DNA from 2 places in the Sulfurovum sp. TSL6 genome. Region 2 is predicted to be linked to the other one. Evidence: riboswitches for the same ligand, from Rfam matches in the RefSeq annotation. Region 2 holds a riboswitch; the other holds the start of a gene.

Region 1 (10,924 bases), on a different contig from region 2:
ATAGATTTTTCCTCTTCACTAGTGAGGGCGGTGACAACTGAAGCTGTACGCAGAGCAGTGAATTCAGATGAAGTCCTTTCTCAGATCAAAAAAGAGACAGGTGTGACTTTTGAGATCATCTCTGGAGAAGAAGAAGCAAGACTTACCTTACTCGCTGTGAAGCATAGACTCCTAACACTGCAACATACTTCGGATAGTTTTGTACTTATAGACATAGGCGGGGGCTCTACTGAACTTATCTTTCATTATGAAAAGGAAACAGTTTCTAAAAGTTTTCCCTTGGGGATAGTGACCATTGCCCAAACCCATGAAACACTGGAGAACATAGAAAAAGTACTTCATAAAGAGATGGCTGAGATGCAAATATTTTGTGACCAACTCTATAAGAGAAAAGGTAAAGTAAATACCTTTGTGGCCACAGCTGGAACCCCTACGACTGTAGCAGCTATGAAACTTGGACAAAACTACGAAACCTACGATGCATCGAAGATAAACGGTACTTCTCTTGAAATAGGTGAGTTAGATTTTTACTTAAAAAAATTACTCTCCATGCCATTTGAAGAGAGAGAAATCGCTGTGGGTACGGGACGTTCTGACCTTATCGCTGCAGGTATACTTATCTATAAACAACTTTTTATATTGTTGGGATTTAAAAGTTGTGTAGTGATCGATGATGGCTTACGTGAGGGTGTTGCGATAGAAGCTTGCGGGAATGAGACCCATTAAACTCTAATCTTTTTTAGATATAATCAAAAAAAATTTAAATGGAGTGTAAACCATGCAGATGAGTGGTGCACAAATGGTGTGTGAAGCGATTATCGCCGAGGGTGTTAAGACCGTATTTGGTTACCCTGGCGGGGCTATCATGCACGTTTATGATGAAATTTACAAACAAGAGGGGTTTGAGCATGTCTTGAACCGTCACGAACAAGCGTCTGTTCACGCAGCAGATGGTTATGCAAGAGCTACGGGTGAAGTAGGTGTTGCGATGGTTACAAGTGGACCAGGATTTACAAACGCAGTCACTGGACTGGCTACAGCTTATATGGATTCAATTCCTATGGTCGTTATCTCTGGACAGGTGCCTTTAGCGCTTATCGGTACAGATGGATTTCAAGAGATAGATGCTGTAGGTATATCCAGACCCTGTACAAAACATAACTTTTTGGTACGTTCGCTAGAAGAACTTCCTCGTTTATTGAAAGAAGCATTTTATATCGCGCGTTCTGGAAGACCGGGACCGGTACTTATCGACATTCCTAAAGATATCACTGTAGATATCGGTGAGTTTGTCTATCCTGATTCTGTAGACATCCCTACGTATAAGCCGACATACAAAGGAAATAAAAGACAGATAGACAAAGCGGTCGAAGCGATAAAAAAAGCAAAGAAACCTTTACTTTATATCGGTGGTGGTGTTGTGCTTTCAAATGCAAGTGATCTTGTACGTGAATTAGCAGTAAAAACACAGATACCAGCAGTTGAAACATTGATGGCGAGAGGTGTATTGGGTGCAAAGAATCCATTACTTCTTGGTATGTTGGGAATGCATGGAAACTATGCATCCAATATGGCAATGTCAGAGACAGACCTGGTTATCTCTTTGGGTGCCAGATTTGATGACAGGGTTACAGGTAAACTTTCTGAGTTTGCCAAATATGCGGATATCATTCATGTAGATATTGATGCTGCGAATATTGGTAAACTTGTTGATGTTGATTATCCTATCGTAGGTGATGTAACGGAGGTACTTGAAGCGATGTTACCGCTTCTTGATGGTATAGATACAGACAGATTCCAGGCATGGAGAGAGATATTGAATCGTTATGATGAGCTTCACCCTCAATCCTATGTAGACTCTGATGAGGTTATCAAGCCGCAATGGGCCATAGAACGTATCGGTGAACTGGTAGGTGAAAATGCCATCATTACTTCAGATGTGGGTCAGCATCAAATGTGGGCAGCACAGCATTATCCGTTTGACAGACCACGCCAATGGATCAATTCGGGTGGATTGGGAACAATGGGCTTTGGTTTTCCTGCAGCACTGGGTGCTAAAAGAGCCTTCCCGGATAAAACCGTTATCAATGTTACAGGAGACGGTTCGATCCTGATGAATATGCAAGAACTTGTAACCGCGGCTGAGTATAAAATACCCGTCATCAACCTTATACTCAATAACCACTTCCTGGGGATGGTTAGACAGTGGCAAACGTTCTTCTATGAGAAACGCTACTCTGAGACAGACTTGACATTCCAACCAAATTGGAAAGCCTTGGCTGAGGCATGTGGTGGAATAGGGTATGACGTTACCACTAAAGAAGAGTTTGATGCGGCTATCAAAGATGCTATAGAACAAGATAAGGTATGTTTTATGAATGTTGCCGTGAACCGTTTTGAAGATGTACTTCCTATGGTACCTGCCGGCGGTGCACTCTTTAACATGATGTTACCGCAAAAAGGAGAGAAATAATGGAAAGTTCTATGAATAAAAGACGTGTTATTTCTGTGATCGTATTGAATGAGAGTTCTGTTCTTGCACGTGTCACATCACTTTTTGCAGCACGTGGGTATAACATCGCATCACTCACTGTGGCACCTATACCTGAGAGTGAAATGTCACATATTACGATCGAAACGAATGGTTCTGCCAAAGTCATGGAGCAGATCACTAAGCAACTGCATAAGCTGATCCCTGTATATAAGGTTATTGAGCATGAAGAGATGGTTGAAAAAGAGATGGTATTAGTGAAGTTTCCTATTACAGAACACTTAAGTGATATCGGAGCATTGTGTGCGGCTTATAATGGTGGTATCGCAAATGTGGGTAAAGAGATGATCATCGCCATGGTAGCGGATGATCCAAAACGTACACAGCATTTCATAGAAGCAGCACAACGTTACAACCCTTTTGAGATTGTACGTGGCGGTGTTGTCGCTATAGAAAGATAAAAGATACTCTACTTCTGTCACTTTCCTGTAAGGAGAGTGATATCTACTTTAAGTTAAAAGGACCACTTTATGACTTACCCACTCTCAGAAATAACAGAACATATTGGCTTAGACTTTCAAGGTGAAGATCTCATTATAGAAGGGATACACACACTGAGTGAAGCTACATCCACACAACTTAGTTTTTTTACGGATAGTAAATATGCTTCACAATTGGCAGATACCAAGGCTGCTGCGGTACTGATCGATGAAAAGCATGCAGGGTTACTGCCTTCTGGAACGATTGCGCTGATTACAGATGAAGCGTATCTTAAATTGGCACTGGCCTCTAAGTTCTTCGCACATAAACTTGGGAGTGAGGCCTCACAGCCTACTGTCGGTGAGGCATGTGATATAGATAAGAGCGTCTCTTTTGGTAAAAATGTCAAACTGGGCGACAATGTTACACTCTTGGCAGGTTGCTATGTGGGTGATAATGTGACGATTGGTTCAGGGACACTTCTCCATCCAAATGTGACCCTGTATCATCATACAGAAATAGGTTCTGAGTGTATCATTCATAGTGGTACAGTGATCGGTTGTGATGGGTACGGTTTTGCACATACAAAGCTTGGTGAACATGTGAAGATCTATCAGAATGGTAATGTTGTTGTAGAAAATGATGTAGAGATCGGTGCAAACTGTGCCATAGACAGAGCCGTATTCGGTACAACATATATCCGTAAAGGTACCAAACTCGATAACCTTATACAGATCGCACATAACTGTGATGTCGGTGAGCATACCCTTTGTGCTGCTCAAGTGGGTCTTGCAGGTTCTACGACTTTAGGCAGAAATGTAGTCATGGGTGGACAAAGTGCCACTGCAGGACATTTGGAAGTGGGTGACTTTGCAACTATCGCAGGGAAAGGCGGTGTTACCAAGTCTCTTGAAGGTGGCAAAACCTATGCAGGTTTTCCTGCTATTGATCATAAAATGTGGTTGCGTTTGCAAGCTAAAATAATGGGGTTGGTCAAAGGTAAAAAATAGTTAAGTCATTGTAATATAATCATTGATATTAAAAATTTAAAGGAGAATATATGAGTGGCACAGTAACAAAAATAGATGAAATGACCTTGAGTGGTACAAAAGATGGGAAGATCACTGTTACGACGGTATCAGAACCTTATGGTCCAAAGAGTGAAAGTGTAGCAAGTATCGGTATTTCCCTGCAAGCAGGAGCTGAAGAACCAGATTGGAAAGTACATATTCCTAAAGCAAATATCGATGCAGTGATCGAAGCATTGGAAGAAGCGAAAAAAAGTTTATAGTTTTCGAAAGAAACGTTAATGGGCTTGACCCATTAACTATATTTCATTATTCTTCATGACCTTGTATTTGTCGAAAGCTCTTTGCATGAGGTCTTTATCAGGAATTTTTCTTCCTGCAATATATCCGATGATATTGCCATCATCGTCTAATTTAGGTTTTATCCACACAACAACATTGTAATATTTGCCTTCACTGGTCATATTTTTTACAAAACCTTCCCAGTAGTTACCACCTTTTATTGTTTCCCATAACTCTTTGAACGCTGCTTTTGGCATATCCGGATGTCTGTTTATACTGTGTGGTGATCCAATGAGTTCTTCTTTTGTATAACCGGTAAGTTCACGAAATTTACGGTTAGCATAAGTAATGATACCTGCCGTATCTGTTTCCGTAATCATCACACCACCATCAAATGGTACCTCTATATCTACAGGATCTGGTTTTGTGATTTCTTTACCGGTAATAGTGTTTTTAACTGTTTTTCCCATTTTTTCTCCATGGACAATAGATATGTTACATTAAAAGTGTTATAGGACAGAAAGAAGTACAAATGCAGATCAAGCACATTTGGCAGTTTGGCAATCTACATTGAGACCCATCACTTTCTGTCCTCACTTCACAATGAGTTTAGCCTTAAATATAATAGATAATATAATATCTATCTATCGCTTATATGAACATGATACTATAGCTTAGGACTAAGATTTAATCATATTTTCTTCATACTTTGCTACAATTACAGAATTATGATAAAGGGGCGTTTTTTGTCTATTACAGAAACAATCAAATCACTTTTACAAGAGCGTATACTCGTCATCGATGGTGCGATGGGTACACAGATACAAGACCTTACAGTTCCAGCTGAAGCATGGATAGATGATAAAGGTGTGGATCAGGAGGGATGTAATGAACTGCTTAACCATACAGCACCAGAGCTTATAGGGCGTATCCATAAGCGGTATGCTATGGCGGGTGCTGATCTACTCAAAACGAATACTTTTGGTACGATGCCATGGGTACTGGATGAGTATCAGATGGGTGAACGTGCCTATGAACTTTCCAAAAAAGGCGCTCAGCTTGTCAAAGAGGTCTGTAATGAATATGGCACGCAAGAGTCACCGAAGTTTGTCTTAGGTTCAATAGGACCGGGGACAAAGCTTCCCTCTCTGGGACACATTCATTATGACGAAATGTATGAGGGATATAAACTTGTTGCACTTGGGCTTATAGATGGGGGATGTGATGTCTTTCTTTTAGAAACATGTCAAGATCCTCTACAGATCAAAGCTGCTTTACATGCCTGCCAGGACGCAAATGAAGAGAGAAATGTTCAACTTCCTATCATGGTATCCGTAACGATAGAGCTTAGTGGATCTATGCTGATAGGTACCAATGCTGAGACTATTGTTACTATCTTGGAGCCATTTGATATTCTCTCTTTAGGATTGAACTGTGGTACAGGTCCGGATCAGGTTAAAAAGCATCTCAAAACACTCTCTGAGCTTTGTGCTATACCTATCTCGGTACATGCGAATGCGGGACTTCCTCAAAACCGTGGAGGGTATACCTACTATCCTATGGGGCCGGATGAATTCACCGAAAAACAACTGGAGTTTACAGGGTATGACGGCGTAAGTTTTCTTGGTGGATGTTGTGGTACAACGCCTCAACACATTCAAGCACTCAAAAAAGCAGTGGAAGCTTTAGTACCCAAAAAACCTACGGGTAGCATAGAACCTTCTATTGCTTCACTTTTTAATACGGTAGAACTTTTCCAGGAACCAGCACCACTGCTCATAGGTGAACGAAGTAATGCTACGGGTTCTAAAGCATTTAGAGAGCTTATCTTAGCCAGTGATTATGAAGGTACACTGACTGTAGGCCAGGCACAGGTGCGTGATGGGGCGCATATGCTTGATGTCAATGTGGAGTTCGCAGGGCGTGACGGGGCTAAGGATATGCGAGCGGTCATGGAGCTCTATAACCAGAAGATACCGCTTCCTCTGATGCCCGATGCAACACGACCCAATACCATAGAAGAGGGGCTTAAGTGTATCGGTGGAAAGCCTATCATCAACTCAACGAACCTGGAAGATGGAGAAGAGAACTTTGAAACCTATTGTAAGTTAGCCAAAAAGTATGGGGCTGTGCTTGTCTGTCTTGTGATAGATGAAGAGGGGATGGCAAGAAGCAAAGAGAAGAAAGTCGCAGTGGCTAAACGAATGTACGAACTTGCCGTGCACAAACATGGACTGGAACCTCAAAACATTATGTTCGATATGCTGGCCTTTACTGTGGGTACGGGTGAAGAAGAAGATAGGTTAGCGGGAAAGAATGCCTATGAAGCCATTAAAGAGATACATGAGATCTACCCTGAAGTAGGTTCGACACTTGGACTTTCAAACATTTCATTTGGTTTGGAAAAACATGCGAGATTCTATTTGAATTCTGTTTTCTTGCATCACTGTGTGCAGGCAGGTATGACCTCTGTGATCATTAATGTGAAGCACATTATTCCACTGGCTAAAATGACAGCCGAGGACATTGCTATTTGTGAAGAATTACTTTTTACACCAGATGAGAAATCACTCTTTAAATTCATCGACCATTTTGCAGATGCTGTGGTAGAAGATGAAGGTGCAGATGAAGCCTATGAAGCTATGAGCAATGAAGAGAAGATCAAAAAACTTCTTATGGATGGTGACAAAGAACGGATGATACCTTTGGTAGAAGAGGCACGTCATGAAATACACCCGGATGTGATCGTAAATGAAATCCTTATAGACGCGATGAAAGTGGTGGGTGAACTCTTTGGTTCAGGGCAGATGCAGTTACCATTTGTGCTTCAAAGTGCTGAGACGATGAAAGCAACGGTAGATTACCTCAATCCCCATTTGACCAAGCAAGAAAAAGAGACAGATACCACACTGGTCATAGGTACTGTGAAAGGTGATGTACATGATGTGGGTAAAAATCTTGTAGATATTATCCTTTCAAATAATGGATTTAAAGTAGTGAACGTCGGGATAAAAACCGAACTGCAGGAGTATCTCGACATTGTAGAGAAACAATCTATCCAGGCGATCGGTATGTCCGGACTGTTGGTGAAGTCCACGGCGGTGATGAGAGAGAATCTTGAAACGATGGCCGAGATGGGTATGGAGATACCGGTACTTTTAGGAGGAGCAGCACTTACACGCGCTTTTGTAGATGATTTCTGCAGACCTATTTATAAAGGCCCTATATTCTACTGTCGTGATGCATTTGACGGCGTTATCGCTATGAGTCGTATCGAGAAGTATAATGAAGATAACGCTGTAGGATTGGATACGCGTCTGGCCGGAGATATGGAAGAACGTGTTGAAAAAGTAAAAAAAGAGGTTGTGATACCACCGTTTGAAGAGATAGAAATGCCTGAGAAGGTAGAGATACCCACACCGCCATTCTGGGGAAGAAGAGTCCTTCAAAAAGAAGACTTGGATCTCTCTATGATCTACGAGTGGATCAATACACGTTCTGTCTTTAAGATGCACTGGGGTTATAAGAGCAAAGGTATGGATAAAGAAGCCTATCAAAAGCTCATAGACGAGACCGTCTATCCTGCTTTTGAACGTTTGAAAAAAGAGTTTATCGAAAAAGATCTTTTTGAACCGACGATCATCTACGGATATTATCCTTGTAGGAGTGATGATCAGGAATTGTTCTTGTTCGATGAGAGTGAAGGGTGGAATGTCGATGCCAATGCCAACCGTGAACCTTTAAACAAAGTCATCGGTAGGGCAGTCACAAAATTCTCTTTTCCTAGACAAGGCAGAAAACCTCACCGGGCACTTTCCGACTTTTACAGACATGACAGACACGATGTCATTGCACTTACCTGTGTGAGTGCAGGTGCGAAATTCTCTGCCTATGAAAAAGAGCTTTACGATGCAGGTAAATACCTGGAGTATAATATGGTACACGGGCTCTCAGTGGAACTTGCTGAAGCACTGGCTGAAGTGGTACACAAACAGATACGTTTGGATCTCAACATCACTGCCGAAGATGAAGGTCATACTTTACGTGATGTACGTATGAACCGTTACCAGGGGGCTAGATATTCGTTCGGGTACCCAGCATGTCCCGATCTGGAACAGAGCAGAGAGTTGTTTGATATGTTAAAACCTGAAGAGTTTGGTATAGAACTCTCTGAAACATTCCAGATAGTTCCCGAACAGAGTACTACTGCCTTGGTGGTGCACCATAAAAGTGCGACGTATTATTCGTTATAGGATCTTAACCTGTTCCTGTGATCTATATGGGAACAAGGGTTAAACTTCATGGTTAAATATCTTAGTAATGTTATATGCCAAACCCAACATCTCATGTTGGTTTAGTCACATATATATCGGGTTAAAAACAGATCAAGTTCTGTTCCCTCCATGGATCATATCTGAAATAATCCCTTTTTCATCTCTGCTCTCAGCAACAATAACCCCGATAATATGCAGGGGTACAAAGATCAATATGGCATTGTAAACAAGTTCATGGGTTTCTTTGATGTCATGGGCTGTATCTTTTGTAAGAGAAAGTGCTTCATAAAAGTGAATGGTCAATCCTGTCATTGCCATAAATAGAAGGCCAGCATAGAGAAAGACATAACTCAGAGTTACCATTTTTTTATGTAGCGTCTTTTCTTTGTAGTTCAGGTAGTTCATTTTCCCACTTTGGGTAAAAAAGAGCAGGAGTCTCCAAAGGAGCAAAGCGGCCAATGCATATCCTAAGAGGATGTGCCACTCCCACATAGGAGCACGGATGGCTGTGGCAAGTCCTTTGGCTTGATCAGCCGTGACTGCAATGTTTATCTCTGAAAGTTTTTGAGTAAGAAGTTCAGCATTGGCTCTCCAACTTAAAAAGGTTTTTCGTAAAAATACTGTTCCTAACAGACCTAAAATGACTGTTGCATGTACCCAGTGCCAAACTCTAAAATCTAAACGCCATTGTTTCACATTTGATCCTTTTGGGTTAAAATCTATAATCATAATTATATTATAGTAGCTTTATGAAAATTTTTATATACTAGATTAAATATATGAAGAGAAGGACGTCTAAAATGAAATTAGAAAAAGGAGTGTATAGACACTATAAAGGGAATCTTTATGAGGTTTTCATGACAGCACAACACTCAGAGACTGAAGAGTGGATGGTGGTCTATAAGGCTTTGTATGGTGATGAAGGAATGTGGGTACGTCCCTATGAGATGTTTGTGGAAAAAGTTGAGGTAGAGGGTGTCTTTATACCTCGCTTTGAAAAGATAGACGGTGAAGGTTAGATCCCTTCCATTTTTTTCGCCTCAAAACTCACTAAATTCTCTCCAGAAAACCTAAAAAGAAGTTCTATGGGACGACAGCATACTTCACAGTCTTCTATATAATCGCTTTCTTCCTCAGAACTGTCCAGTATCATAGAGATACGTTCCCAGCAGTAGGGACAGGTAAAGAAATGTTCCATGAATGGTCCTAATTTTTTATGTGATTGTACTATAATTTGCAAAAAAGAGTATATATGTCATCCATCATCGAACACTTTCAAACCCTGACACAGATCCCACACTGCAGTAAAATAGCAGATAGATTATTGGAATTTTTAGTTACGTTTTCTAAAGAAAGAGGGTATGACGTTGAAGTAGACGACGTTAAAAATATTTACCTATCAAAAGGGAAACCGACACTTTGTCTTCAAGCACATTATGACATGGTCTGTATGGGCAAGGCTCCTGTTTTGGAAACCTATATAGAAGATGGCTGGATGAAAGCCAAAGATTCTTCATTGGGTGCAGATAACGGTATGGCCATAGCGATGATGATGCAGCTTATGGATGAAGGCCAAGAGTTAGAGTTTCTATTTACTTCTGATGAAGAGGTGGGACTCATAGGGGCAAACAAAGTTGCTTTTGATCTTAAAAGTCCATACATGCTAAACCTGGACAGTGAAGATGAAGCAGAAGTCTATATAGGGTGTGCAGGCGGCGTCGATATTACAGCTTCAAAACAAGACAGTTATGTGGATGGAACTGGGTATTGTTATGAAGTGGCAGTCAAAGGACTGGTGGGTGGACATTCAGGTGTAGATATAGATAAAGGTATTCCTTCTGCGATAAAAGTACTGGGTGAGTATTTATATGAACAGAAGATCACACAGCTAGCAAGTATGTATGCAGGAGAACGACGTAATTCTATTCCGGCGAATGCAGTGGCCATTGTACGTAGTGAATCGAAGTTGGAGAATACAGAGTTGGTCAAAGTACGTGAACTCACCGAGAGACCGAAAGTATTGCGTGAGGGTGATAAAACCATAGAGATGTTACATAGATTTAAGCATGGCGTACATGCACAAAATGAGGAGCTGGGTATTCCTGATGTCAGTATCAATCTGGCTATTATTACAGCAGATGAGAAAGGCGGACTTCTTGTAGAAACAAGTGCACGTGCCATGGATGCAGTGAAGCTTGAAAATATTTCAAAAGAGACATTGGCATTTTTTAATGCTTACGGTTATCAAGTAAAACTTGAAGATAAATACCCTGCATGGAAACCAGACATCAGTGATTTTACAAATCTTGTCAGTCAAGAGATGCAATCTGTGTTCGGTAAAACAAAGATGATGGCGATACATGCAGGAC
Region 2 (10,924 bases):
TGCAGAACGTTGATGACATGAAAGACATAAGCCTTTACCGCTTTCTCCAAAGTGGTTGTTTAATTCCACTTCATAATGTGGATTGATCTGTGCTTTTCTATCTGTCTGATCTGTTTCGTTTTCATTGTTAGTACCTGTGACACCATATGGTCCGTAGAACGGTCCACCAGTAAAGTGTACTTTGCCATTTGTTCCATTGATATCTTTACTTGTCATTGTATAACGACCATCAACGGTTTTACCTTCATCAAATTCACCTGCATCAGCCAAGTAATTCACACCTTTTGGTGTTGCATTGTAGTCAGCATATTTTTCAGGTCCCCAAAGTCTAAAGAATTTATTCATATTAGCATGAGTAGCATCATCATGATATGTTAGATCAGTTCCTGCTTCTTGCTTGATAGGTCCATGAGGGCCTACACGCATATCTTTAGCTAAAGTATAAATACCGTTATCCATACCATATTCTTTCATTAGTCTAGGCGTCTCTATGCTATGACAGAACGCACAGTTAATACCTTCACGATTGGCTTCATGTCCGATCTGGAATGTTGCTTTATATACTCTATCTGTTTGAGGATTTGCAGCAATAACTGCGATCTCTCCATTTGGATCCTGTACTGCTGGTTCATGTAATGCCTTTAGACCTTTTAACTCTGTATTGTTAAGGTCTAGTGCACTTCCTACATCAGTTACTGTTACTCTTACATCACCTGCATAGTAAGCACCTGGAGCATGACATTTGATACATGTTTGTGCTGCACCACTAAACATGTTGTTAGTTCCTACAGAAGTACCATTAATAATGTCTTTTTGCTGGTATTCTATATCTTTTACCTCACCAATTTTTGCTAAGTGTGTACGTAAGAAATCCTGGAACTTAGATTGGAATATCGGATCTGTCCACGATTTTCCATGCATAGAACCTTTCCATGTGTCATAGAGTTCATTATGACAGTTCATACATTTATTATCGGCACTGTCAAAGAGTGTATTTCCGTATTTTATGCCAGTATGATATTCAGCTGCTGCAGCAGATAGCGGTGATACACGTGTACCTCCGGTGTAGTCGACATAGGTGATATTTTGATCTGTAACTATCTGATAGCCTAACTCGCCTGGAGCAGGATCACTGTCTGTAACTGTTGTTACTGTAGATGTGCTGCTACCATCACCACATCCGCTTAATGAAAAAACGACTCCCACAGTTAACAAAAGCATTAATGCTTTAGTATTTAACTTCATTCTTCTTCCTTTTAGTCTAATTATGTTCAAGACACCAAGTGTCAAACCTAATTGATATTAGAATACTAATATCCCCCCTATGGATTGTTATAAAACAATCCATTTTAATTCTAGAATATAAGTGTTAAGTAAGTGTTAAATAATATTTAACTTATAAATAAAAATTATTTATTTTATATTTTTGAAAAACATTGGAAAAATCTATGACATTTTGTCATATTTTTAATGTTTGCTTTTAAAGCCGGATATACTTTTCCAAATACGATAGAGAAGGTTAAATAGTATGTTTTTGCATATCGACATAGACAGTTTTTTTGCTTCTGCCGAACGGAGTGTAAATCATGCTTTAAAAGGTATACCTATGTGTGTCGGGTCTCGCAGTAACCTTGAGATATTTAATAAAAAACGCACCCATATTAGGCTTATGAATGATAATTCCGGTGCGTTTGTTGCTCCTGTGTTCTATAGTGATAAAAAGAAAACGTTTGAGACTTATTTTGTAGATGAGATAGAAGGAAGAAAAAAGATACGGGGCATCGTAACTACTGCAAGTTATGAAGCGAGATTATGTGGAGTGAAAACGGCTATGCCCATAGCACAGGCATTACATCTTTGCCCTGAGATGACGGTGATACCTTCGAACTATCCACTTTATCATAAGCTTTCGCATAAGATACATGATTTCATGTTGGCACATATTCCCAAGGTAGAACAGTACAGCATTGATGAGTTTTTTGGTGATGTCAGCGGTTGGAAAAAAGATGAAGAGGTGTATGGTTTTGCTCAAGAGTTACAGGCAAAGATACTGGAATATTTTGACATTCCTGTTTCGATAGGGATTGCAAAGGCAAAATGGATCGCCAAACTGGCAACAGAGTCTGCCAAGCCTTATGGTGTGTATGAGGTGAAAGATATAGATACCTATATAGAAAATATTCCTATTAAAGCGTTTCCAGGTATAGGAAAAGGATTTCAAAAGAGGCTGGAAGCACATTATATCTCTACACTTGGTGATATAAAGCGAAACAAAAGACTGCTTGAATCATGGAAAAAACCTGGTATCCAACTCTATGGACGTGTTACCGGAACAGATCATGAAGGTATCAGCAGCAGAGGGGAGAGGAAGTCCATAGGCATCAGTCGAACATTTGATGCCATACATGATAATGCTGAGATCAAAAGACGTATTATGATCATGGCAAGGCATATTATCTATATGGTGATGGCTATGGAGGTGAACCCTACAAGCTATTATTTGAAGATAGGGTATGAGTATGGTGTAAAAGTTAAAAAGACACTAACTGTGAACAGGGTTTTTTCTGAAACACTCTTTAAGTCTATGCTTTCAGACATGTATGAAGAGATAGCCCAGAGCAATAAAGGAGCTATCAAACTGACATTGAACGTTTCAAGTTTTGCTTCACTTAACCTGAAGACACTTTCACTGATAGATTTCCATGACGACAGCAAAGAAAAACAATTACATCAAAATATACATGCGTTAAGAGCACGTTTTGGGCTGGATATCATTAAAACAGGAAATGAACTTTAAAATATATTCAACTTATTAGGGTTTCATGCTACAATGTTGTATGAATTTAAAAAGATTATTCTCGAACATAAAAGAGCTTCAAACGGTTGATGACTCTGTAGTCAATTCATTGTATACACTTTCGACGAGAGCACTGTTAGTTGTTGTTCTATTAGCTATTTTAATCATTGTAGCTTTATACCCAATACTTGATGGCAGTATTCTAGTGTGGTCACTGATCTTGATGATCTTAACAGGATATAGACTTTATTCTGCTTATAGTTTTAAACAAAATCCTAAAAAATACTCCATGGCATTATGGTATAAAAAATTTGTCGTTGATGCAATATTGACTGCACTTGTTTTTTCAACATTAGGTTTTATTTTTATACATCAGGTAGATCACTATTATCAACTTTATATTGTTGCGGTACTTTTAGGATTGTCTTTAGGTTCTACAGTTTCTTTATCGGCAGATGCACGACTCAATATCATGTATTCAACTATTCTTTTATTGCCTCTTATTTTTTCTATGGCATTGCTTCATGATACGCCTTTGCATATCATACTTACCATTTCACTGATCTTGTATTTTCTTGCACAAGTGACCAACATCTATAATATGTATCAACAAAAAAATGCTTTTAATATGTTGCAATCGGAACATATGCTTTTAAATAGTTTATTTAAAAATGCACCTCTTGGTATCTTTACCTATAATAAAGATTTAAAGGTACTAGAGTGTAATGAACAATTAAAGACATTATTTGAGCATGAAAAAGAGAAGATCACAGGAATGGATCTTCGTATGCTTCCAGACAGACGTATATTAAAAGTATTAAAAAATGCAATTAGTGAGGGTACACAATCTTATGAAGGTCCATATGTATCCCTCAATAATAAGCCATTTTGGATAGATGCAAAAGTTTTTTCTTTTAGTGATTCAGATAATAATGTTTTGGGTGGCGTAGGTATGATAGAGGATAAAACGAAAGAACATACCGCCTTAACAGAGCTTGAATATTTGGTGCAACATGATGTACTTACCGGTTTGTTCAATCGTAGAGGTTTTAGGAACTATATGGAGAAACTTGTAACGAGTGTAAAACATAAAACATATTTTTCAATACTTTTTTATCTTGATCTTAATCAGTTTAAAAGCATTAATGACTCTTTGGGGCATCAAGTGGGAGATGATGTACTTCTTGCTGTATCTAAACGTTTGACCGATAACTTAGGAAAAGATTGTATGGTCAGCAGATTGGGTGGAGATGAATTTATCATTATTATTCCACATGTATCAGAAGATAAAAACATGGCTCATAAAGAAGCTGAAGAGTTTTCTAGAGAGATACAGGATCTTTTCTTAGAACCCTTTATCATCAAAGAGATGCATTTACATATTAAATCAAGTATAGGTATCGTTATTATGAAACCTGCTTATACGAATATCGTAGAGATCATAAGACATGCAGATCTTTCAATGTATCAAGCAAAGAATGATAATGGACATGTTGCATATTATGATTCTTCTTTAGACAAACAACAAAAAGAGCTATTTATGCTTCAGCATGACCTGGTATATGCAGTCAAAAATAATCAGTTGGGTCTTTTTTATCAACCCGTAGTTTCCATAGATGAAGATGTAGTGTGCTCTGCTGAGGCACTTGTACGTTGGGATCATCCGACAAGAGGAGCCCTGTCACCGCAGGATTTTATACCATTGGCTATTAAAGCAGGTTTGATCTCACAGATTACATGGTGGGTTCTTGATAATGTATGCCAGCATATAGCTCAATGGAAAAAAGAGAATAGCTGGAACCTGGAGTATGTTTCGATCAATGTGAATGCACAGCAATTTGTAGAAAATAATTTTGCTAGGGAATTCCTTAACAAGTTAAGAAAATATGGACTAGAGACTCATGACATCATGATAGAGATCACAGAACGATCACTGATTGATAATTTTGATAATACAGAGGATGTCATTAATGAGTTACGTAGGCAAGGAGTAAGATGTGCCATTGATGATTTTGGTACAGGCTACTCTTCTTTATCTTATCTAAAGAAGCTTTCTTTCCATACATTGAAAATAGATAAGGAATTTATAAAAAATATAGAATTCAACCCTAGTGAAGTACATCTTGTTTCAAGTATATTGGACATAGGAAGACAATTCAACTATAACATCATTATAGAAGGTATTGAAAACGAACAGCAACTAGAGCTGCTTAGAGGGCTAGATCCAAAACTTAGGTATCAAGGATATCATTTTTCCAAAGCTGTAGATGTAGAAGAGTTTGAGAAACAGTTTTTACAAAATGTTACTGAAGTTCCAATATTATAAAATATTATGCAAGTTTGGATCATTCAAGATGTATCTAATTCATAATGATATATAATACCTACGTTATAGTAAAGAGACTTTTTAAATATAATTTGTTGTGCCAAACCTGTTGTGAAGCAGGGACGGAAAGCTATGGGTCTTAACTCTAAGATCGCCAGGTTGCCAAATACCAATACTAAAAGTATTATTTTGCTTTTACAACTTGTTCTGCCTGCAAATTCTATTTAATTCAAAATTATTTTGTTGTGCCAAACCTGTTGTGAAGCAGGGACGGAAAGCTATGGGTCTTCATTTTAAGATCGCCAGGCTGCCAAAATAAATTCATATTTCTTTTGCGCAACATCCAATATATAAAAAAGGGTATTTATGAAAAAATTTCATAATATGATAGCTATTGTGTTAGCTTTTACACTAATCACACTCATCACAGGCTGTGGAGGCGGTTCTTCTACTCCAACGGGTACTTTATCACTCAGTATCACTGATGCGCAACCTCAGTTGGATAAAGAAAACGATGTAAATGTAACAGAAGTGAATATTGCTGTTATTGGTATTGAATACAATTATGAGGGAAATTGGATCACTGCTGAAGATTTCGAGCCTCAGACATTCAACCTATTTGAACTTCATGATGGTAAATCACTTCATTTGGGAAATATGATTCTGCCGGCAGGTCACTATCAGGAGATTCGCTTTAAATTGGCTGCCCCTACAAAAGAGTCAGAAGTTAAAAGTAATCCAGATTGTAATATAACATGGTCTGATGGATCATCTGCGCCATTATTTGTTCCTAGTGGAGGACAAAGCGGTTATAAAGGTAAAGGTGCATTTGATATCACGGCTGATGCAAAAATCGAAGTGACTGCAGATTTCGATATATATAAATCAATTGTTCCGACAGGAAGTGGAAAATATAATTTAAAACCAGTGATTAGATTGGTGGTCACTGAACTTTCAGGTATGATTAGGGGAACAGTTCTTGATTTTTCAGACCATAATAATTTGAGGGTTTTTGCTTACAAAGAAGGTGATTGGAATGATGAATTAGATCCTTTCCCGAATGCTGTAAGCTCAGACGATGTCAATATTAGTGATGGTAACTTTACGTTGGCATACCTTGGTGAAGGAAACTATACTCTTATTACGGCAGACTACCTAGCAGGTGGTATATATAATGAATTTTTCTATGAAAAACATAATGTTGAAGTCTTGAAAGGACAAACAACATTGGTTGATATCAATACTTCAAACTAAAATGTATTGAATATATTCCAGACTGCATACAAAGTATGTGTCTGGAGTAAAAAGAGATAAATAATCTAATCTCTTTTTATATGCTGCTTAGAACAATTCTCTACAAGTATTTTAAAAAACGATCTGCCCGTCTTGCTGCATACGTTTGATAATACCTTTTGCCATCTCATGGCCTTGATAGGCAGCTTTTCTACACCACTCTATGGCTTTCTCTTTATCCTCTTCGCAACCTAACCCCATGTCATATAATGCGCCCAGGTTAAACTGTGCTTTGGCATTGCCTGCCTGAGCTGCTTTAGAGAAGAGTATGAATGCCTTTTTGTAATCCTGGTGTACACCACGACCCTCTTTGTACATGGCACCAAGGTTATTAAAGGCATCTATGTTGCCTCTTTTGGCTGCTTCTTCGTACCAGAAGGCTGCTTCTGATTCATTTTTCTCACACCCTTCACCGTTTTCTAGCATCAATGCCACTTCAAACTGTGCCAAAGGTACTTCTCTGGTTGCAGATTCTAGATAGTAGTCAAAGGCTTTTTTAGTATCTTGGTTGACACCATAGCCTCTAAAATATAGAAAACCTAGATAGTAATAAGATACAGGGTCATTTTGTTTTTCTAGAGCAGTATAGAGCTCAAGGGCCTTATCGTATTCTTTTGCGAGTAATGCGTTGTACGCTTCTTGTGCTAGAGGAGTCATTATACACCAAACCCTGCAAGTTCTGCACTCACTTTTTCTATCTTGCTTTGCGCATCTTCAAGTGCTTGCTTATTTGTGGCAAGTACTTCTGCTGGTGCATTGGCAACAAACTTTTCATTATTGAGCATACCACTTAATTTTTGTATCTCTTTTTCTAGCTTCTCTTTTTGTTTAGTCAGTTTGTTGATGATAGGTGTCATATCTATCTCACCCGTTGGCAGATACACTTCTAAATTATCAGAAACATCCGTAATGGAGTCTGCTACTTTTGCATCCACAAACTCAATATTTTCCACTTTAGCCAATTTCTGTATGAATGGACGAGCCATCTCTGTATCGATATTTACATCTAGTTTGATGTAGGCTTTTTCTATCTTGCTATTACCCATATCGATGACTACTTTAGCACGTCTCAGAGCAGTGATAGACTCTTCGATGATCGCAAACATGTTTTCAGCTTCTACGTCTCTTGTTATCTCTTTAGGGAAGTTCATGACCATTAATGAATCACCACCTTCTAGTGTAGTACCTGAGAGTTTGTGGTAAAGATGATCAGAGATAAACGGCATGAACGGAGAAACCATTTTAAGTGTCTCTTTGAAGATCGCACCAAGCTCTACGATGCTTTCTCTGTCGGCTTTAGAGTATTCGATACCCCAATCACAAAACTCATTCCATACAAAGTTGTAGAGTGTTTTTGCAGACTCATCAAATTTATAAGACTCAATTGAGGTACGAATCTTCTCTACCGCAAGACTCAAACGGCTTTGCATATAGCGCCCAAGCAGTGTTTTAACTTCTATATCTTTGAGTTCTGGAAAAGTATCTACATTGAGTTGCAAGTAGTTTGTTGCATTGTAAAGTTTGTTCGTAAAGTTTCTAAACTGCTCTAGATTTTTAGCACCCAGTTTTATGTCACGACCCTGTACAGCCAGGTATGCCAAAGTAAATCTGATAATATCTGCTGAATGTTCTTCCACCATATCAAGTGGATCGATCACATTGCCTTTTGACTTTGACATCTTCGCACCGTGTTCATCTCTTACAAGCGCATGCATATAGATGTCTTCAAATGGTAGTTTCCCTGTAAAATGTTCACCCATCATCATCATTCTTGCTACCCAGAAGAACATGATGTCAAAACCTGTAATGAGCAGTGAATTAGGGTAAAAATCTTCCATGTCAGTTTCATTATAGAGTTCTGTAAGCTTACCGTTATTTCCCCAACCTAAAGGTGACATTGCCCATAAGGCTGAAGAGAACCATGTATCGAGTACGTCAGGGTCTTGTGTTATTTTCTTTGATGCACATTTTGGACATGTTTCAGGTTCATCTTCCCTGTCTGCCCATTGATGGCCACAGTCATCACAGGTAAATACCGGTATACGGTGTCCCCACCATAGTTGACGAGAGATACACCAAGGACGAAGTTCATCCATCCATGCTGTATAAGAGTTTATCCAGTGGGCAGGGTGGAAGTTGTTGTGTTTTTTAGTCTCTTTGATAGAATTTTCAGCTATTTTTTCACTCAAGAACCACTGTTGAGAGATAAAAGGTTCAACGATATTCTTACATCTGTAACAGTGTCCTACTTGATGAATATGCTCTTCTATTTTCACGATATGTCCGGCATCTTCAAGTGCTTTTACGATCACTGGACGCGCTTCTAGACGCTCTAAACCAGCAAAATCACCACAGTAGTCATTTAATATCCCTTTTTCATCAAAGACCTTGATGAACTCTAAGTTATGTCTTTTCCCTACCGCATAGTCATTTTGGTCATGTGCAGGTGTCACTTTAACCACACCTGTTCCAAACTCCATATCTACATATTCATCCGTAATAACCTTGATCTTTCTATCCGTCAGTGGTAAAAGAACCTCTTTACCAACGATGTCTGTATAACGATCATCATCAGGGTGTACCATGATCGCGGTATCACCGAAGTATGTCTCAGGTCTAGTAGTCGCTACTTCAAGCTCTCCTGAACCATCAGCAAATTTATAGATCATCGTGTAGAATTTGCCATTGACCTCTTCGTGTTCTACTTCAATGTCAGACAATGCACCATCATGGGTACACCAGTTGACCATATAATTATTTTGAGTGATGTGACCTTCATTGTAAAGTGAGACAAATGCTTCTTTGACGGCTTCTTTAAGCCCCTCATCCATGGTAAAACGCTCACGTTTCCATGCAGGTGTGACTCCCAGCTTTCTCATCTGGTGTACGATGTTGCCGCCACTTGTCTCTTTTTGCAACCATGCACGCTCTAAGAATTTCTCTCTTCCTATCTCTTCTTTTGTCGTACCTTCGGCTAAAAGCTGCTTTTCTACAATGTTCTGAGTAGCAATACCTGCATGGTCAGTACCAGGTTGCCAAAGTGTTTTAAACCCATCCATACGCTTATAACGTGTAATGATATCTTGGAGTGTAAATGTAAGTGCATGACCGATATGCAGAGACCCTGTAACATTTGGAGGAGGCATCATAATAGAAAAGTTTTTCCCTTCCTCCTGGATACGCTTATTTCCATCTATTTCAAAGTACCCACGCTCTTCACAGAGTTTATAGTAATTATCTTCTACTTCTTTTGGGTTATATGTTGCTTTTTTTTCAGTTGATTCGCTCATCAGACTATCCTACATGATAATATTGTCGCGATTATAGCGTAATGGTGCTTTTTCTTTTATGGCAGGGCTTAAAAGAGTGGAGTTTTGTTCTTTTTGTGCCATTGTATAATGGCATCCCATGCTTCCTCTGCATTATCTACATACGATAATATATCTAGATCATGAGACGCTATGGCATCCTCTTCTTGTAAAAAATCAAAATCAATCATACGGTTCCAGTACTCTTTTCCAAGCAGAATGACGGGTATAGGGTGACTTTTTTTTGTTTGTATCAGTGTTAATACTTCAAAGAGTTCATCAAGGGTACCAAAACCTCCTGGAAAGATGACCAGCGCCTTGGCGCGTTGCATAAAATGGAGTTTACGTACGGCAAAATATCGAAACTGGAAACAGAGTTCAGGTGTAATGTATGGGTTAGGGAATTGTTCATGTGAGAGGTCTATATTGAGACCGATAGATTTGGAACCCACATCAGAAGCACCGCGGTTTGCTGCTTCCATAATACCAGGACCACCTCCTGTCATTAAGGTGACATGCATATCTTCAGGGCTTTTACCGCTTTTCCCTACCAGTTGACCAAATTTACGTGCTTCGTCATAGTAATGACTCTTTCTTACTATACTTTCCGCTTTTTTAAGTGCAATAAGAAGTGCTTCTGAATGAGGAGAAGCCTCCAACTCCTTTTCGATCTTTTTCAATTCTTTTATAGCAATATCAAATTCAACAATACGGGCACTACCAAAAACCACAATTGTATGGTCCACACCCTGTTTTTGCATTTTTACCTCTGCTTTGAGATAATCAAGCTGAAGTCTTACTCCTCTGGCCTCATCAGAATAGATAAAATTTTTATCTTCCTCTGCAATTTCATAAGATGGATCATTGACGATGGTTTTGATCTGTTTTAACGTGTCAGAATAATTATTGGACTTTTTTTTCATACTGGTACCTCTATGGATATTATACATATTTTTTGAATGAATTCCTTTGAATACATTTTAATGTTATAATTTTTTATATGAATGTACAAAGGCTAAACCATGAAAAATATAGCGATACTCTGTTCAGGTGGTGATGTTTCAGGAATGAATGCTGCACTCAAGCGTTTTGTTGAATACAGCATTGGGAAAGGACTTACACCGTATTTTGTAAATAATGGTTTTGAAGGTTTGATAGACAACAACATCTATAAGGCAGGTTACCGTGATGTTGCAGGTA

What was found. Region 2 has a riboswitch for cyclic di-GMP ahead of LDM93_RS03920 (DUF4382 domain-containing protein). Riboswitches for the same ligand answer to the same signal wherever they lie in the genome.
Region 1: another riboswitch for cyclic di-GMP. It lies ahead of LDM93_RS06210 (PAS domain-containing protein); the one in region 2 lies ahead of LDM93_RS03920 (DUF4382 domain-containing protein).

Annotation. Positions count from the first base shown of each region.
Region 1 covers NZ_BPFJ01000002.1:234,265-245,188, reverse strand. The annotation lists gene LDM93_RS06235 (phosphatase) at 1-726, shown strand, start outside; gene LDM93_RS06230 (acetolactate synthase large subunit) at 779-2,473, shown strand; gene ilvN (acetolactate synthase small subunit) at 2,473-2,952, shown strand; gene lpxD (UDP-3-O-(3-hydroxymyristoyl)glucosamine N-acyltransferase) at 3,022-3,981, shown strand; gene LDM93_RS06215 (hypothetical protein) at 4,032-4,262, shown strand; gene LDM93_RS06210 (PAS domain-containing protein) at 4,299-4,751, opposite strand; cyclic di-GMP riboswitch class I at 4,830-4,905, opposite strand; gene metH (methionine synthase) at 5,028-8,534, shown strand; gene LDM93_RS06200 (cytochrome b/b6 domain-containing protein) at 8,667-9,251, opposite strand; gene LDM93_RS06195 (DUF1653 domain-containing protein) at 9,356-9,574, shown strand; gene LDM93_RS06190 (CPXCG motif-containing cysteine-rich protein) at 9,571-9,753, opposite strand; gene LDM93_RS06185 (M20/M25/M40 family metallo-hydrolase) at 9,808-10,924, shown strand, end outside.
Region 2 covers NZ_BPFJ01000001.1:786,608-797,531, reverse strand. The annotation lists gene LDM93_RS03935 (cytochrome c family protein) at 1-1,245, opposite strand, end outside; gene LDM93_RS03930 (DNA polymerase IV) at 1,529-2,797, shown strand; gene LDM93_RS03925 (EAL domain-containing protein) at 2,838-5,123, shown strand; cyclic di-GMP riboswitch class I at 5,213-5,290, shown strand; cyclic di-GMP riboswitch class I at 5,361-5,438, shown strand; gene LDM93_RS03920 (DUF4382 domain-containing protein) at 5,508-6,377, shown strand; gene LDM93_RS03915 (tetratricopeptide repeat protein) at 6,489-7,073, opposite strand; gene LDM93_RS03910 (valine--tRNA ligase) at 7,073-9,706, opposite strand; gene LDM93_RS03905 (LOG family protein) at 9,775-10,647, opposite strand; gene LDM93_RS03900 (6-phosphofructokinase) at 10,747-10,924, shown strand, end outside.